Linked DNA regions of Thermocoleostomius sinensis A174. The protein of the gene in region 2 interacts with the protein of the main gene of each other region in a pairwise test. Links are inferred from orthologs where the notes say so. Each region holds a gene or a part of one and is shown on either strand. Other genes may lie near its edges. The genes, in order: dnaA and dnaB.

Region 1 (7,951 bases), 1.5 Mb from region 2 along the record:
TAGGATGACGCTGCAACTTGCTGAGACAGATGTAGATGCAATCATTGCATCTGTCCTGGAAACTGTGCATCCCCTAGCTGATTCGCGTGGGTTAGAGCTTGTGATGGACTGCAACTTGGCACCCAAACAAGTGACTGTTGATTCGCTGCGACTACAACAAATTCTCACCAACCTAGTGAGCAACGCGATTCGCTACACTGTTACAGGTAGCGTAACTATCTATGCTCGCTCGATTGGCTCTAGTGAGTGGGAAGTTTCGGTAACAGACACAGGTATTGGCATTCCTCCTGATGATCAAACTCGCATCTTTGATCCATTCGTACAACTGCGTTCTTCAGAATCTCTGGTTGCATCAGACGGCACAGGATTGGGCTTGGCGATCGTTGCTCGGTTGGTGAACCTAATGCAAGGTAGGATTAGCCTAACATCTCAAGTTGGCATTGGCACCACGGTCACTGTTGTCTTACCCATTGAAGTACGGCAACCAGAAGACGCAACTGCCTCAACGGTATAGTAATACCTGAAGTTAAGATTGTGACTACTTGCTCTATATCCGCGCTCTGTGTCCACAAATTGAGGAAAAATCCTCGCCCATGTTGATAGAGGGATTGAGGGTGAGGGTTGCTGATCTGGAATTAGACAGTCCCAGGTCAAGTCCTGTCATCAGCTTTCAGACACTAATGTTCGTATTAATGTGAAGGCTCTAGATTCCGTTTTTTGTTATCAAAATTTTTGTTGTCAAAGTATATACCCTCAGCTAGAGACTAGCTGAGGGCAGCTTTCGATATAGAGTTTGGGCTATAGGGGGTTCAATGTATTACTACTTACTTTATCTGTATTTTGCTTCTATTCCATCAAGAAATCATGAAGCAAGCTAGAAAAAGAGTAAAATCTACCACAAGATGGATGGACTACAATCGATTTTCTCCCTATAGCGTCTTAAAAAGATTGTAACCACAGCAATTGAATGCTCCCTACATCCCCGCTTTGACTGGGACGTTTGCCGTGCAATAGATTCGTTCAACCACTTGAGCCAAGCGCTGCATAGCCGTAGCAAGCTCCTCATCCGTGGCAGTGAGGCTAATGCGCAAGCACTGACGAGTGTGGTCCCAGTCCTCCTGCAATCCGGGGAAAAAAGCACTACCCGGAACCGGAATTACCCCGACTTGCTTCAAACTCTGATACAACTCCCAGTCAGTAATGGGCAACTCGTCTAGCCACAGCCAAGCAAAAATTGCGCCTTCGCCCCGGTGGAGATACCAGGGTAAATCTGTGGGCATGGCAGCCTCCAGAGCGGTTTCCAGAACGGTGAACTTAGCTTGGTAATAAAGGCGAATCACTTGCGTGGAAATGTCCGCTAACGCACCCGATCGAATAGCTCGAGCGGCGATCGCTTGTCCATAGCGGGACGAGTGAATGCACAGATTGGTCTGAAAAGCCTCCAGCACTTGAATGATTCGTTCATCGCCAATGGCAATTCCTAAGCGTTCACCGGGCAATCCCGCTTTCGATAAGCTCATGCAATGGACGATATTGCTGCCAAACACGGGCGTCATTGGGGTAAAATTGAGGGCTGGGAACGGCGGAGCGTAGGCTGAATCCACTAGCACGGGTACGTTGTAGCGATTAGACAGCGCGGTGATTTGCTTCACCTCTTCATCTGATACCACATTTCCCGTGGGATTGCAGGGACGAGAAAACAGCACAAATCCAGTCGATTCATTCACCTCCAACTGGCTGAAGTCGGGACGATACTTAAAACGGTGTTGAGTTTCATTGCGATCGATCGTTGGTTTATAGGCTTTCAGTGCTTCAGCAATCAGGGTTACGCCGCCATAGCCTGTATAGTCGGGGCTGAGAGGCAAAACAATTTGCTTCAACCTGCCTTCTGCGGTGTAGCCTCCCAGCGCATTGGCTGCAAAAAAGTAAAGCGCTTGGCTGCCGGCTGTAATCAGCACATTGCGATCGGTTAGATTCAAACCATAGCGCTGATTAAAATCGGCTGCCACGGCTGCAATCAACGGCTGATAACCCTGACTCGACCCATAGCGACACACCACTTCGCCGTATTCAGGGCTGGCCAATAACTCTGCTGTACACTCTCGCCACAGTCGCTCTACTTCCGGCAAAATTACCGGATTGCCCGCACTCAAATTAATGAAATCCTGCCCGTGACCAGATCGGAGCGTTTCAATGATGTCCTTCATGATCGCCCGCACTCCAGTTAGGTGGGTCATGCGATCGCCAAATTGAGTTAGAGCCGGGTTCATAGGAGGGTTGAGGGTTGAGAATTAAGAGTTGAGGGATGGGCCATCATGCCATGAAAAAAGCATAGAGGATAAACGGGAAAATGTAGGGAACTATTATCTACGGGTTATTTACGGGGGTGTTTTTGGGCTTGGCTAGAAACGCTGATTCGATCGCTTAACTGGCGCAAATTTCTAGCTAGGTCAGGATCGGTCTCCTTCTGTTGCGAAATTTTCTCGCAGCTATACATTACCGTAGTGTGATCCTTACCGCCAAAAACTTCACCAATTTTGGGCAAACTTAAATCTGTATGTTGCCGCATGAGATACATCCCGATCTGCCGTGCCACGCTGATTTCGCGCCGCCGAGAACTGCCCTTGAGGTCTTCGATTGACACACCATAGACTTCAGTGATCGCCTTGAGTACCGTATCAGGAGAAGCCTCTACCTGATCGCTAGGAGGATTCAAGACGGGGGCAATATTTTCTACCGTCATGGGTAGACCCGAAATTGAGGTATAGGCCACAGCGCGAATCAGGGCCCCTTCTAGCTCACGGATATTCGAGGTGTAACCATTGGCAATATATTCAATCACCTCGCGCGGCAGGCGCATATTCTCGTATTCGGCTTTCTTTTGCAAAATGGCCATTCGGGTTTCCAAGTCCGGTGGCTGAATATCGGCAATCAACCCCATCGAGAAGCGAGAGCAAAGCCGTTCTTGTAAGCGAGGAATGTGATTTGGAGGACGATCGGACGCCAGCACTACCTGTTTTCCTGCTTCATGTAACGTATTGAACGTGTGGAAAAATTCTTCCTGTGTATACTCCTTTCCTTCAATGAACTGAATATCGTCCACTAGTAGTACATCCACCGCGCGGTAATGTTCCCGAAAGCTCTGCATACTGTCTTTGCGAATGGCTGAAATCAGATCATTGGTGAACTGCTCAGTCGAGACGTAAAAGATCTTGGAATTGGCGTCAATTTCTAAGCGATAGTGCCCGATCGCCTGCATCAGATGAGTTTTGCCCAACCCCACTCCGCCACAGAGAAACAAAGGATTGAATTCACGTCCGGGTGATTCGGCTACGGCCAACGAAGCAGCATGGGCCATGCGGTTATTTGCCCCTACCACGAACCGTGAAAACACATATTTGGGATTCAGTTCCGTCTGTCTCAGCTTTTGCAGACTCGCTTGACCTACAGGTGGCACTTCCGCAGGCAATGGCCACAGCATCTCATTGCCCTCTGAGGAACCACCTACTTCGGTTTCTGGTTTCACCGTAATTTGAATTTCTACAGCATGACCCAGAATCTCCTGCGTGACCTCGGCGATCGTTTTGACATAGTACTTTTGCAGCCAGTTACGGGCAAATGGATTGGGGGTGCAAATGACGAGACAATGGTCGTCTAAGCGCTCAGCAGCGGCCGGTTTAATCCAGGTTTCGAAGGTAGGACGACTCAGTTGAAGCTCTAACCGCTCCAACACCTGATTCCAGAGATTTTCCAGGGTCATGTCCACTACTCACCTCGATCCCGAATTGTCACAGGGTAGACTCAACTTACAACTAGTAACCAGCCCAACAAGGAAACCGCTAGGGATAGCGGCGAGATCAAGCGGTGGTCAACGCAAGATGAATGTGCTGAACGTTGCTTTTTCTTAACACCGTCGATTTCTCAGCCATTTACTTCTAAGAACTGGCCAAGAAGTTTACTCTAGATGTTGCGTATAGAATGCCATATAAATTTCAATCTGGTTATTTTCTCCGAACAAAGTAATTGGAGAAATATTAAATGAAAGGTTAAGTACTGAAGGACAAAGGATAGAGGGGAAATCAAGAGACAAAACTTCGAGGCTAGACAGGCAGTTCCAGCCGTTGTTTCCGTTAGCCGTTAGCTCTGACTAGCCTTCATCCGTTAGCCCTTGCCCTCAGCCCTAATCTACTCGTTCAAGTTGCCACAGAATCTGGTTGCCTTCTCGACGCACCCGCGAGACAACCCAATTTCGCCAAACCCAGTTATCACCACGACTGGTAACAGCGCTGGCATTGACATCCATTAAATCGGCCAGTTCGGAACTGGTAATGAGGTATCCTTGGCGAGCAATTTCGTCTGCCATGTGCAGGGTTTCCACCAAATTTCGGAGTTGCGTTACCCTGACTTCGCGTGGCAAATCTGATGCGTCAGCGATGGAAGAAGCGGTGGAGTCTATCATGGCTGAACTAGAGGCGATGAGTGCATGGCGATCGTGATTACCTTCGTCAGAGGATTGTATCGCCTTCGACTGAATTCCGTCAGTGGCGTGGGTATCTTTTTCTAGAACTGATTCTGAACCGGAAGTGTTTGGCATGGAAGCAGACCCCGCTGTCACCCAATGGAGGTGCTGATGCAAGGCTGGAGTTTGCCCAAGTGCAAAAGCGCGGGCAATTGCATCACAGCGATCGTTACCTACGTCTCCGGAGTGCCCTCTGACATATTCCCAGGTTGGAACAATGCCACTAGCACGTAGTTGATTCATCAAACTATCCAGGGTTTGCCAAAGGTCTTGGTTAAGAACGGGTTTACCAGTCGAAGTCTTCCAAGCCTTGCTTTTCCAGTTTTTTATCCACTGGGTGACGCCATTTTTGACGTATTCGCTGTCGGTATAGAGGGTAACAGGTTCTGTCTGATTCGCCTGGCAGAGAAATTCAAGGGCGGCGATCGCCGCTTGCATCTCCATACGGTTATTAGTGGTTTGATGGGCGGCTCCTCCAAGTTCGTGAATCGAGCCATCCCTGAAATAAACAACCGTTCCCCAGCCGCCGGGTCCGGGATTGCCAGAACACGCGCCATCGGTATAGATTTTGTGGATTGAGCGATTCGTCATGCAATTATGTTCACTGAGTTACGTTCGTTTGAACCTCCTGAACTATTAACTATGGCTTAAAGTTGGCAAAGATCACTAGCTGATTGACTGACCCAACTGGATTCCCCTCACCCTCAATCCCTCTTTCATAGCCGGAGAATGATATTGAAACCCCCTCCATCATTTCGATTCCCCTGTTCCCCGATGGGAGCAGGAGTTGGGGGATGAGGGGGGACAGAGTTAGGTCCAGTACAAAATTTGTGCTTGAGGGAAGCGCCGATCGATCTCGCGCTCAAAGAATTGACGTAGCGCTTTCATCGTGCTGGAATCGTACACATACTTAATACCGCCGAACTTGTTGCGCTTAACACTGCGCTGGGTTTCGTCCATATCCAGCTTACTGTTGGGATACCACTGGTTTAGCACGTCCTTAGAACCGGGCGTAAAGCGATGAGAAATCAACTCCACGGTTAAGTCACAATCAAAGTCGATTGCCTGACTCACCTCATCTAGCAATTCCGTGTAGTGGGTTTGCCAATGTTCGATCGCCATAATGGGTGCGATTACAAGTCCGATCGGATAGCCACCTCCTCCTTGCTGACGGGGCAACCCCAGCTTTCGTAAGGCTTGTAGGCGCTGGGGAACAGAGGCAGTGCCGCCTTCTAGTTGCTTAGAGATAACCGCAGCATTGACGCTAACTCGGCAGCGCGTGTGTCCATTGTGCGGCAAGTCTAATAATTCATCTACCTGATCAAACTTGGAGACCCAACGCAAGTAACCCTCTTTGCGAGTTCCGAAATAGCGAACACACTCAGCCAAACTGCCGGTCAGATGCTCAATACCCAATGGATCAGTGTAGCAACTGACTTCAAATGAGGTGGGCTGTCCCGATCGCTCATAGTTTGCTAAGTTTGCCAACGTCTGTGGTAGATTGGCAAACACCCGAATGACAGGTGGGCCTTGCAAGCTACCTGCTAAATAACAGTATTGACAGTGGGCTGGGCAACCTTCCGCCACATGAAACTGCCAATCTGCCGAAGGGGGAATGGGGCTAAGTTTGAAACTGCTCGGAGGAGCCGTCACGACTGCCAACGTGCGCTTGGAAATCCTGTAAGTCTCACGTTCAGTTTCGCCACGTAGCCCCGTCAAACGATTGCGCGGCAACTCTTCAATCGGCAAATTCAATGATCGCACTCGCGACAAGATCTGTTGTCCCCACGGCTCATCGAGTGCGGCTGGCGTTACTACAACGCGCTCTGGCATCCACAACCGCGTTTTGCGAGTGTTAGCTTCTGTTACCCGATCACTTACGTGAGTATTCGGTTGTATTGGTAATGAAGAAGTCGTTTCAGATCTAGTTTGGGATTTAACTACTGAATCAGTTGTGGAGTCTGTTGAAAGGGTGGGTGGGGTAAACACAACATTCCGAACTCATGCTTCAGTTCTCATTGTGGCGTGAAGTTCGATCGCAAATAGTCCTTCTATAGAGCGGGTTCTACTCTATCATTAGTAGCGTTATTGCGATCGGGTAACCTCGGCTTTCGTGGGGCGGTTTTCATTATTTGTCTTATCTTGCCTGCTATGTACCTCATTTGTATGCTGCTCTATATTGCGACGTTCTTGATTGCAGCGTTCTTGTCATCCTTCTAATTTTGTGACGCTTTACGATACCGTTTCATGTTCAATCGCCGCCTCCACTTCTTTCCCCACAGACTCTTTTACAGCTTCCTGAGCGTCGGGGGTCACTTGGCTGAGGATTTGAAGTAGAGCTTTAGACACTTCATCTGCATGATCGATTACCATCAAATGTCCTCCGCGATCGATACGATAATCAGGTTTAGCAGATCCCATCAACAGCAATCGATCGGAGGTACCGTGAATTCGCACCAAGTTTTGCAGCATATTGCGGTTTTGCCACGTGATAATTTTGTCGATCGCCCATTTCAAAAACTGCTCATCAGTGCGTTGCAAAATTTCAGCTAGCTGCTGTTTTTCTTCACGAGTTTTAACGCCAAAAAACCAATAAGTAATGAAATTGGCACGTTTCAGGAGCCATGCAGGGACCAGTTTATGTAGACATAACATGCCAGCCAGCCTAAAATACCAGGGAATTTCGTCGCGGTTCGTGATGCTGGAAATCAAGATTACTTTAGCAGTTGGAATACGGTTCGCAATTTCGATCGCCACGATGCCACCAAACGAGAGACCCACCAGTGTTGGTTCATCTGACTGGATCTGCTCAATTAGCCGCCCAGCATAATCCTGTAAGGATTCTCCAGCTAAGGGAGGCAACCACTTTACATGCACTTGTTGATACCCTTGCAAGTTTAGAAACTGAAAAACACTGGAATCGGCTCCAAGTCCACTGATAAAGTAAATTTCCTTCTGAGTCATCGTCTCCTTGTTTAGAATGTCAAGCTCGTTTAGAATGTTGCCATTCACGTCACTCCATGCCTCGATAAACGTCCTCTGCTACTCGTTTTAGCCGTCGCAACTGAGCTTGCATATCTTGCTTAGTCCAGTTGAGTGCAAAGGTATTGAATCCGTAGCGCACCAGCGGGTTTGGAATCTCAAACTCAAACCGATTGAGCAATGTTGTGCCTTTATTGTTCGGTTGGCATTCCCAGCGATCGCGCCCTTTGAAAAACCCATCAAATTGCCAGACAATTAATCCTGGTTCTCGCTCCACTACTGTGCTTTTGAGAGATGGTTGTAGCACTGGAATCTGAATAATAAACCGGCTCTTACCACCTTTATCGGTATTCCATTCCCCAATCGGATCACAGCGTAAAGCTGGATTCAACCAACGATGCATCAAAGCTCGATCGGTGATACATTGCTCAACCGCCGTAGCGCTAGCAT
Region 2 (7,946 bases):
CAACCTATCTCAGCCTATGTCCACCTACAACTTGATTTATGCTGTAGTACGGCAAATTCCGAGTGGTAAAGTGGCTACCTATGGACAAGTCGCTGAACTTGCCAACCTACCAAGACAAGCGCGTTTGGTTGGCTATGCTCTCTACAAAGTAGACCCGCAATCGCCCGATATTCCGTGGCATCGAGTCATTAATGCAAAAGGAGAAATCTCTACCTCTCCCTTTCGCTATGGCACAGAATATTTGCAGCGATCGCTCCTGGAACAAGAAGGCATTGAATTTAGCCCCGATGGCAAAATAAACCTTCACCGCTATCGCTGGCAACCAGATTGGCAACCAGACATGCGAGAAGGATGGGAAGAGCGAGTGGGACGCGGCGGAGCTAGCCAACTTTGAACCTCGGCCGAAAATAAGACAAGCCTTGCCCGGTAGCTGAACCGAGACCGATGGTCAGCACCACTGAAAGCAAGCGCGATCGCAATTGTTAAGGCAGCCGCATGGAGGATGAAGACACCATGCATAACCGTCGAGCGTATCATGAAATCCTGGCAGGGAACAGCTTACCCTTGTTATACGGCGAGTGAGCGTAGCTAAAACAATTAAGCCAATGAGATGTAACGAAACGAAAAATAATGCAACCTTACTTTGCAACTTTTTAGTTGTGCCTCTATTCTATTCCCTATCTGCATTGACGCAACAGATAGGTCAATCAGCCTCCTTGATGATTGAAATTAGGCGTTGAAATCATCAAAATCATCATTCGGCAGTTTGATCATTGAAAATTCTCAAGATTAACAATTGTGTAGTTAATTGCTCCAAAATTCTCTCGTTTAACGCTTAAACTACTCCTCATTGTGTAAAGAAACCTGTACATTAGACAGGATAGCTTTCGTTAAAAACACGATACATGGTTGACCTCACCCCTGGAACAACCTCGTTGATTTCCACAATTTCAACAATGCCTATCTTTCCTATTGCTTTTCCAATTCCTTTGCTGGCTGCGGCCGAAGCTCAAGCTGGGCCAACTATTCTGGCAGGTGTATTACTCAGTTTAGTAGTCATCTACTTATCCTCCAAGCTAATCGGAGAACTGTGTGCTCGCATTAACCTTCCTCCTGTGTTAGGTGAACTAATTGGAGGGGTAGTGGTTGGAATTTCTGCCTTGAATTTACTGGTTTTTCCAGCAGAAGGCGGAGAAGCCCATTCAATGATTCTGAGTTTTCTGCAAACAACAGCAGGACTAGTTCCTGAAGTCACGCCCCATGTTGCCGATTCAATTCATGAAGTGATTTCAGTCCTCTCCGAAATTGGCGTCATTATCCTGCTATTTGAAATTGGATTAGAGTCTGATCTTGGAGAACTGATTCGAGTAGGTCCACAGGCAGCGGCCGTGGCGATCGTGGGAGTGGTTGTTCCGTTTGCGTTAGGCACAACGGGGCTAATTGCTCTATTTGGCGTACCAGCCGTACCAGCCATTTTTGCAGGAGCCGCGCTGACAGCAACCAGTATCGGAATTACAGCCAAGGTACTCTCCGAAATTCAGCGTTTAACTTCCCGGGAAGGACAAATTATCATCGGCGCAGCGGTATTAGATGATGTCCTGGGGATTATTGTTTTGGCTGTTGTATCGAGCTTGGCTAAAACCGGAGAAATTGTCATCGCCAATGTGATTTTTCTGATTGTGGGCGCTACGGTATTTTTGGTGGGTTCTATTTTAATTGGACGATTCCTCAGCCCCTATTTTGTGGCACTGGTCGATCGCCTAAAAACTCGAGGTCAGTTAATTTTACCGGCGCTAATTTTTGCCTTTGTACTGGCCTACATTGGAGCCGCGATTCAACTGGAAGCCATTTTAGGAGCCTTTGCCGCAGGGCTGGTGTTGGCAGAAACAGATAAGCGCAAGGAAATCGAAGAACAGGTGATTCCCATTGCCGACATGTTAGTCCCCATCTTCTTTGTGGTAGTGGGTGCACAAACCGATGTCAGTGTATTAAATCCATTTAATCCGGCCAATCGCGAAGGATTAATTATCGCCACCTTTTTGGTGATGGTGGCCATCATCGGTAAAGTGGTCACTGGGTTAGCGGTCTTCGGACAAGAGAAGGTGAATCGATTGGCGATCGGCATTGGCATGATTCCACGAGGTGAAGTGGGCTTGGTGTTTGCCGGAGTCGGAGCCGCAACGGGGGTTCTATCCGAGTCGCTTAACGCCGCCATTATCGTGATGGTAATTTTGACCACGTTCTTGGCTCCACCACTGCTACGCTTGGTTTTCCAGGAAGCACCTGAAGGCATGGAAACGCTGCAAGAGTCAGACTAGTCCCATGTTGCCAAGATTAAGAAATGACATGCTTGGGCAGGGGAAAGGCAAAACTCATCATTTGCACTAACTGATTCCGCGATTATGGTTTCCTTGAGAAAGTTTGTGCTAGACTCATCGCTCATGAATATGCTCTATAGGTAGAGTAAGATTCAGCAACGGTTCTATGTGTCACCAGCGCATGGTTCTACTGTCAATGAGTTTGACCAACGGCTGCTGTCTTCTCCAGAGGGTTTATTCTTCAGCCAGAGTGGGCGATCGTTTAGCTGTCCTCTGGGTACTTTGGACAAACGAAAGCAGCGCCTATAATTTTGCCAACCGAGTTCCCTACTGCTCTTACGTGTTTCGAGCTTTTGCTGATGCAGATTCCAGTCTCTAACCATTCTTCACCTGAAAGTCCACAGTCCATGTCGTTGTCTCAGGTTGTTGAGCCTACAGTTGTCCCTGGGGGGATGAATCATGCTCGCCACAATGCCAATGTTCAATTTCCCATCGTTGCTTCTACTGAACGACAACGAGCCAGAATTGGAATTTTTGACAGCGGCGTGGGTGGACTCACCGTGCTAAGAGAGGTCTACCGTCAACTGCCCAACGAATCGATCCTTTACTTTGGCGATACGGCCCGCCTTCCCTATGGCATTCGATCACAGGCAGAAATTCTACAGTTCGTCCGCGAAATCTTAAATTGGATGCTACAACAGGGCGTCAAGATGGTGATTATGGCCTGTCACACCGGATCGGCTCTGGCCCTAGAGACCGTACGATCGGAGTTCCCGATTCCCATCTTGGGCGTCATTTTGCCAGGAGCCCGAGCCGCCGTACAGCAGGGCAAGCGCATTGGGGTGATTGCCACCCCGGCCACCGCCAAAAGCAACGCCTTTCGCCAGGCCATTTTGGAAATTAATCCGGCGGTAAATGTTTGGCAGGTTGGCTGTCCAGAGTTTGTACCGCTAGTTGAAAATAATCGCATTCATGATCCCTATACCTACCGAGTCGCCAAGGAGTACTTGCAGCCCTTACTAGAACAGCAAATTGATACTCTGATCTATGGCTGTACCCACTACCCCCATCTAGCTCCGGTGATTCGATCGATCCTACCGCGATCGGTACGGTTGCTAGATCCGGCGGTGCATGTGATTCAAGCCGCCGCTCAAGAATTGGAACTATTGGGACTACGCAATACTCGTGCCGCCTTACCAACTCAGTTTTATGTCAGTGGATGCGCTACTACATTTGCTCAATTATCGGTGCAGTGGCTAGGTTGTGTTCCCAGTGTAGAACAGGTTAATATTACCGACTTATCCCAGGTTGTGCGGTGACAGATGCTTGGCCAAAAACAGCAAGCGAATCATAGTCTAATTCATCGAATAATTCATTCAAAGAATATTCCTACAATTTCACTTGCTGTGTTATGAGTATTGACTGAATCTTTAACAGGAAGGTAGATCAAGTCAAATTCTTGACGATCGTTGAGCTAATCGTAGAAGGAGATACACTGCCAGCACATATCCAGTCGCCAGAATAGGAATGATAAAAGGAATGGGGTCGTAAGCCATAGTGCAGATCCAAGCAGAAGATAAGAGGGCTAGGTAGCAGAATGCAGTGGAGTTTCAAAACTCACACAACAATGCACGCACAGAACCGTAGGCAGAAACACAGACAAACTAAATGGATGCCTGAACGACAAAGCTCCCAGCACCTTAGCCTGAGGCAACTGACACTGAGCCTCTACAGAGTTGTGGCGATGTCAGGAACACCAATACCCAACCCAAGCTTCGATCGCAATCAAAGCTTGCTCAGCCAACAGAGAACGGATAAGCCTCTCAAACTGAGAAGTGTCTCGCTCTCATACCGTCGCATCAGCACCTCAAGACCTTACTGCTCTACCCGCGCTGAATGTATGAAATTTTGAAATCCTTAGTTATAGACTAACACATTGATTCCTGCTTCGAGGGGGTATTTCCGTACTTTTTGCAGGTTTTTTTAGTCGTCAATATTAGATAAGTATAAATCGCTAGATTCGCGCCCTGCTGCGATTGAAGGATAAATCAATTCTCACCGTTTCTAAACCTTACTGAGGGATAGAAGCCGTCTAACGTTTTGTTTTTTGTATAAAAGATAACAGTATGCCAAAGCGGGCTAGAAAATCAGGGTGACAGATTGATCGATCGGATTGATCGATCGGTAATTATTCAATTCTTGTTCACTAAAAACTAAGATGAGGCGGAAACAGACTAAGATTTTTTGAACCGACTAATTTCGTATAAAACTCTTGCTGAAGGGCAGAAAACGGTGTTTTTGACCGATCGCTCGTTGCAGCTATTTAAAAACTCCGAGGAAGACATGCGCCTGATGTCGGAGCGTTAGCTTAGAATAAGTGTAAGATTATGTAAAATTTCGTAACTTAACGCCAGAGTCAGCTTATCCATGACCTCAGCCACCTCGCTCTTCTCCTCGATTGAAGCAGATTTGCGTCTACTCACAGAGAACCTCAAGCAGTTAGTTGGTGCTCGTCACCCCATACTCTATGCCGCTGCCGAGCATTTATTTGGAGCGGGAGGAAAACGGCTGAGGCCCGCGATCGTCCTGCTAATCTCGCGAGCGACCATGCCAAACCAAGATATTACACCAAAGCATCGTCGGTTAGCAGAACTGACAGAGATGATCCACACAGCTAGTTTGGTGCATGATGACATTATTGATGAATCGGAGTTGCGGCGCGGCGTTCCCACGGTTCATACCAGCTTTGGCAATCGCGTTGCGGTTTTAGCAGGGGATTTCCTGTTTGCTCAAGCGTCTTGGTATCTGGCTAATTTGGACAATTTAACGGTGGTGAAGCTGCTCTCGGAAGTCATCAAAGACTATGCCGAGGGCGAGATCCAGCAGGGGTTAAATCGCTATGATACTCAGTTGTCGATCGACGCCTATTTAGAGAAAACCTACTATAAAACGGCCTCACTGATGGCTAATAGCTCCAAAGCGGCGGGGGTATTGAGCGGTGTTTCACCAGAGATGGCAATCAAGCTGTATGACTATGGGCGTCATATCGGCTTAGCCTTTCAAATTGTCGATGATATTCTCGACTTCACCGGATCGAGCGACTCACTCGGGAAACCAGCCGGGTCTGATTTGAAAAGCGGCAATCTCACCGCCCCGGTGCTGTATGCACTAGAAGAAAAGCCATATCTGGAAACGTTGATTGAACGGGAATTTGCCCAAGCGGGAGATCTCGAGCAAGCCCTTGCGTTGGTTGAAGATAGCCAGGGAATTAATCGATCGCGGCAATTGGCTTCCCATCATGCGCAACAAGCCGTGCAGAGCCTGACCGATTTACCGCCGTCTGACTGTCGGCAAGCCTTGATTGAGTTAGCAGACTATGTGTTAAGTCGGCTCTATTAAGCGCTGATTCAAATTCTCTGTAGGGTAGGCAACTACTCTATATAATCCAAGAGTTGCTAGGTAAATCGGCGTTGCTGAATTCAGGTATGATTTGCCAACCTTGCTCCCAACTGTCAAGACGATTCGCAAAACGCCCTGACGAGATTCATCCATCCGATCAGCAACGCCGGTAAATCTACTGTCCTGGAGCGGCTAGATTACGAAACTGCGTAAATTGTGGATCGAACAATAATTTCACCGTTCCTACCGGGCCATTACGGTGCTTAGCAATGATTACTTCGGCTAAGCCGCGATCGGGGGTGTCGGGGTCGTAATAGTCCTCGCGGTACAACATCATGATCAAATCGGCGTCTTGTTCGATCGAACCACTTTCGCGTAAATCCGACATCATGGGGCGTTTGTTGGTGCGTGATTCCACTCCTCGGCTCAGTTGCGACAGGGCAATGACCGGAACGCTCAATTCACGGGCTAATCCTTTCAGCGATCGTGTAATTTTCGAGAGTTCTTGTACGCGATTGTCGCCGCCGCCTTCCATAAGTTGCAAGTAATCAATCAACACCAACCCCAACACGCCACCGTTCTCTGCTTGTAAGCGCCGTGCCTTCGATCGCATTTCCATCACCGAAATATTTGGCGTATCGTCGATGAAGATCGGCAAGCGCGACATAAAATCGATCGCCGATCCCAAGGCTTCCCATTCATGCGGGCTAATCCGCCCCGAGCGCAGGCGACCGCTTTCAATCCGCGATTCACTGGCTAGCAGGCGATACACTAACTGTTCTTTCGACATTTCTAGGCTGAAAATGGCGATCGGCAGTTTTTGAAAGGCCGCAATGTTGCGAGCAATATTGAGAACAAGGCTAGTTTTTCCCATTGCGGGGCGGCCAGCGGCAATAATTAAATCCGATCGCTGAAACCCTTGCGTCATTGCATCCAGGTCATAAAAGCCGCAGGCAATTCCTGGCGTCACCAGTCCCAAATGGCGCTGCTCAATATCCGAAAATGTCTGGGTCAGAATATCTGCTGTGGCCATCAGTCCTGGCCCGGTTCGTACTTGGGTAATGTTGAAGATTTTCTGCTCAGCCTGATCCAGAATTTTTTCCAGAGAAGCCGTATTATCGTAGGCTAGTTGTGCGACATCCGTACCCACATGGATCAGCCGACGCCGCAGATATTTCTCTGTAACTAACTGCGCATACTGGTCAATATTGACAGCGCTAATGGTGCGATCGACCAAGTCTGCCAAGCGCCCTTGTCCACCCACTTTATCCAGCAAGCCATGATCATGCAGCCAACTGGTGACACTCATCAGATCGGTGGGGCGACCTTGAGTTTGCAGGGTTAAAGCCGCTCGATAAATTTCCTGATGCGCACTAATATAAAACGCTTCCGGGCGCAAAATCTCCATCACTCGCCCGATCGCCTCTGGATCTAACAGAATGCCTCCCAAAATGGCTTCTTCTGCATCCACATTTTGAGGTGGCAGGCGATCGTTATATCCCTGAAAGTTAAGTTCTTGCACCATAAAAGGTTTAAGGGTTGAGGATTAGAGTGGCGAGAAACGAATAGAAAGAAATTGGTACAAAAATACTATAAACTGAGTTGTGCTGTGTATTGTAGCGTGCCAGCCGTTCAGTTTTTCGGGTTAGTGGCAGAATGTTTTAGATTCTTAAGTCAGTTGTTCAGATACGATTAACCTTTGAAGGAGTCTACTGGCACGATCGGTGTAGAGATGCCTCTCGTTATCCTGCTTCCACAAAGGCTTTGACGGCTTCGGCAACGACGCTGGCAACAGGATTTTTGAAGATGTAATCCAAAATTTGTTTGATGGCTTCTACCCCTCCGGCTTTGGTGGCTTGCAGGAGACGATCGCGGAATTGGGGGTTGCGGTTGGCTTCCCGTTTGACGGCTTCGATCTGGCGTTCGGTGGGGCTGGGGTAGGTTTGGGCGAGTTGGGCAAGGAGTTGCTGAATTTTGGCGGCGGCTTCGGCAAGGTCTTGTTCCTGAGCGTAGATGTTCATATCACCCTCAACGTTGCCAGCGGCGGCATTGACGGGGGCGTTGAAATTCATTTGAACTGTGGGTTTGGGTTTAGGTTGATTGGTCATGAATTAAGTTTCTGGGGGAGTTTCTAATCTAACTTTTTGAATATCGGTGAGGTCAAGGGTCAAGAGAGCAGTGGTTTTGCCATCTGAGCGAATGAATTCGACTTCAAAGGTTTGCCCATTT

What was found.
Region 1: the proteins of dnaB (region 2) and dnaA interact in binary tests that used the Escherichia coli proteins (3 or more experiments, as listed by UniProt). The link is inferred for Thermocoleostomius sinensis A174 from one-to-one orthologs.

Annotation. Positions count from the first base shown.
Region 1 is NZ_CP113797.1:2,275,624-2,283,574, forward strand. What follows is about bases 1,568-4,451. They hold dnaA (chromosomal replication initiator protein DnaA), read right to left. Parts: upstream 3,761-4,451; coding sequence 2,375-3,760; downstream 1,568-2,374. Other genes in these bases: OXH18_RS09895 (valine--pyruvate transaminase), read right to left, coding at 1,568-2,270; rnhA (ribonuclease HI), read right to left, coding at 4,181-4,451. In the rest of the region: OXH18_RS09890 (sensor histidine kinase), read left to right, coding at 1-514; more of OXH18_RS09895, read right to left, coding at 975-1,567; more of rnhA, read right to left, coding at 4,452-5,110; OXH18_RS09910 (spore photoproduct lyase family protein), read right to left, coding at 5,330-6,352; OXH18_RS09915 (alpha/beta fold hydrolase), read right to left, coding at 6,752-7,483; OXH18_RS09920 (SRPBCC family protein), read right to left, coding at 7,533-7,951. UniProt on the Escherichia coli protein: Plays an essential in the initiation and regulation of chromosomal replication. Binds in an ATP-dependent fashion to the origin of replication (oriC) to initiate formation of the DNA replication initiation complex once per cell cycle.
Region 2 is NZ_CP113797.1:3,748,472-3,756,417, forward strand. Bases 5,068-7,946 are described here. They hold dnaB (replicative DNA helicase), read right to left. Parts: upstream 7,243-7,946; coding sequence 5,893-7,242; downstream 5,068-5,892. Other genes in these bases: sds (solanesyl diphosphate synthase), read left to right, coding at 5,068-5,717; OXH18_RS16250 (hypothetical protein), read right to left, coding at 7,460-7,825; OXH18_RS16255 (DUF4926 domain-containing protein), read right to left, coding at 7,829-7,946. Also shown: OXH18_RS16220 (MGMT family protein), read left to right, coding at 17-394; OXH18_RS16225 (cation:proton antiporter), read left to right, coding at 957-2,318; OXH18_RS16230 (hypothetical protein), read left to right, coding at 2,487-2,627; murI (glutamate racemase), read left to right, coding at 2,771-3,637; more of sds, read left to right, coding at 4,746-5,067. UniProt on the Escherichia coli protein: The main replicative DNA helicase, it participates in initiation and elongation during chromosome replication. Travels ahead of the DNA replisome, separating dsDNA into templates for DNA synthesis.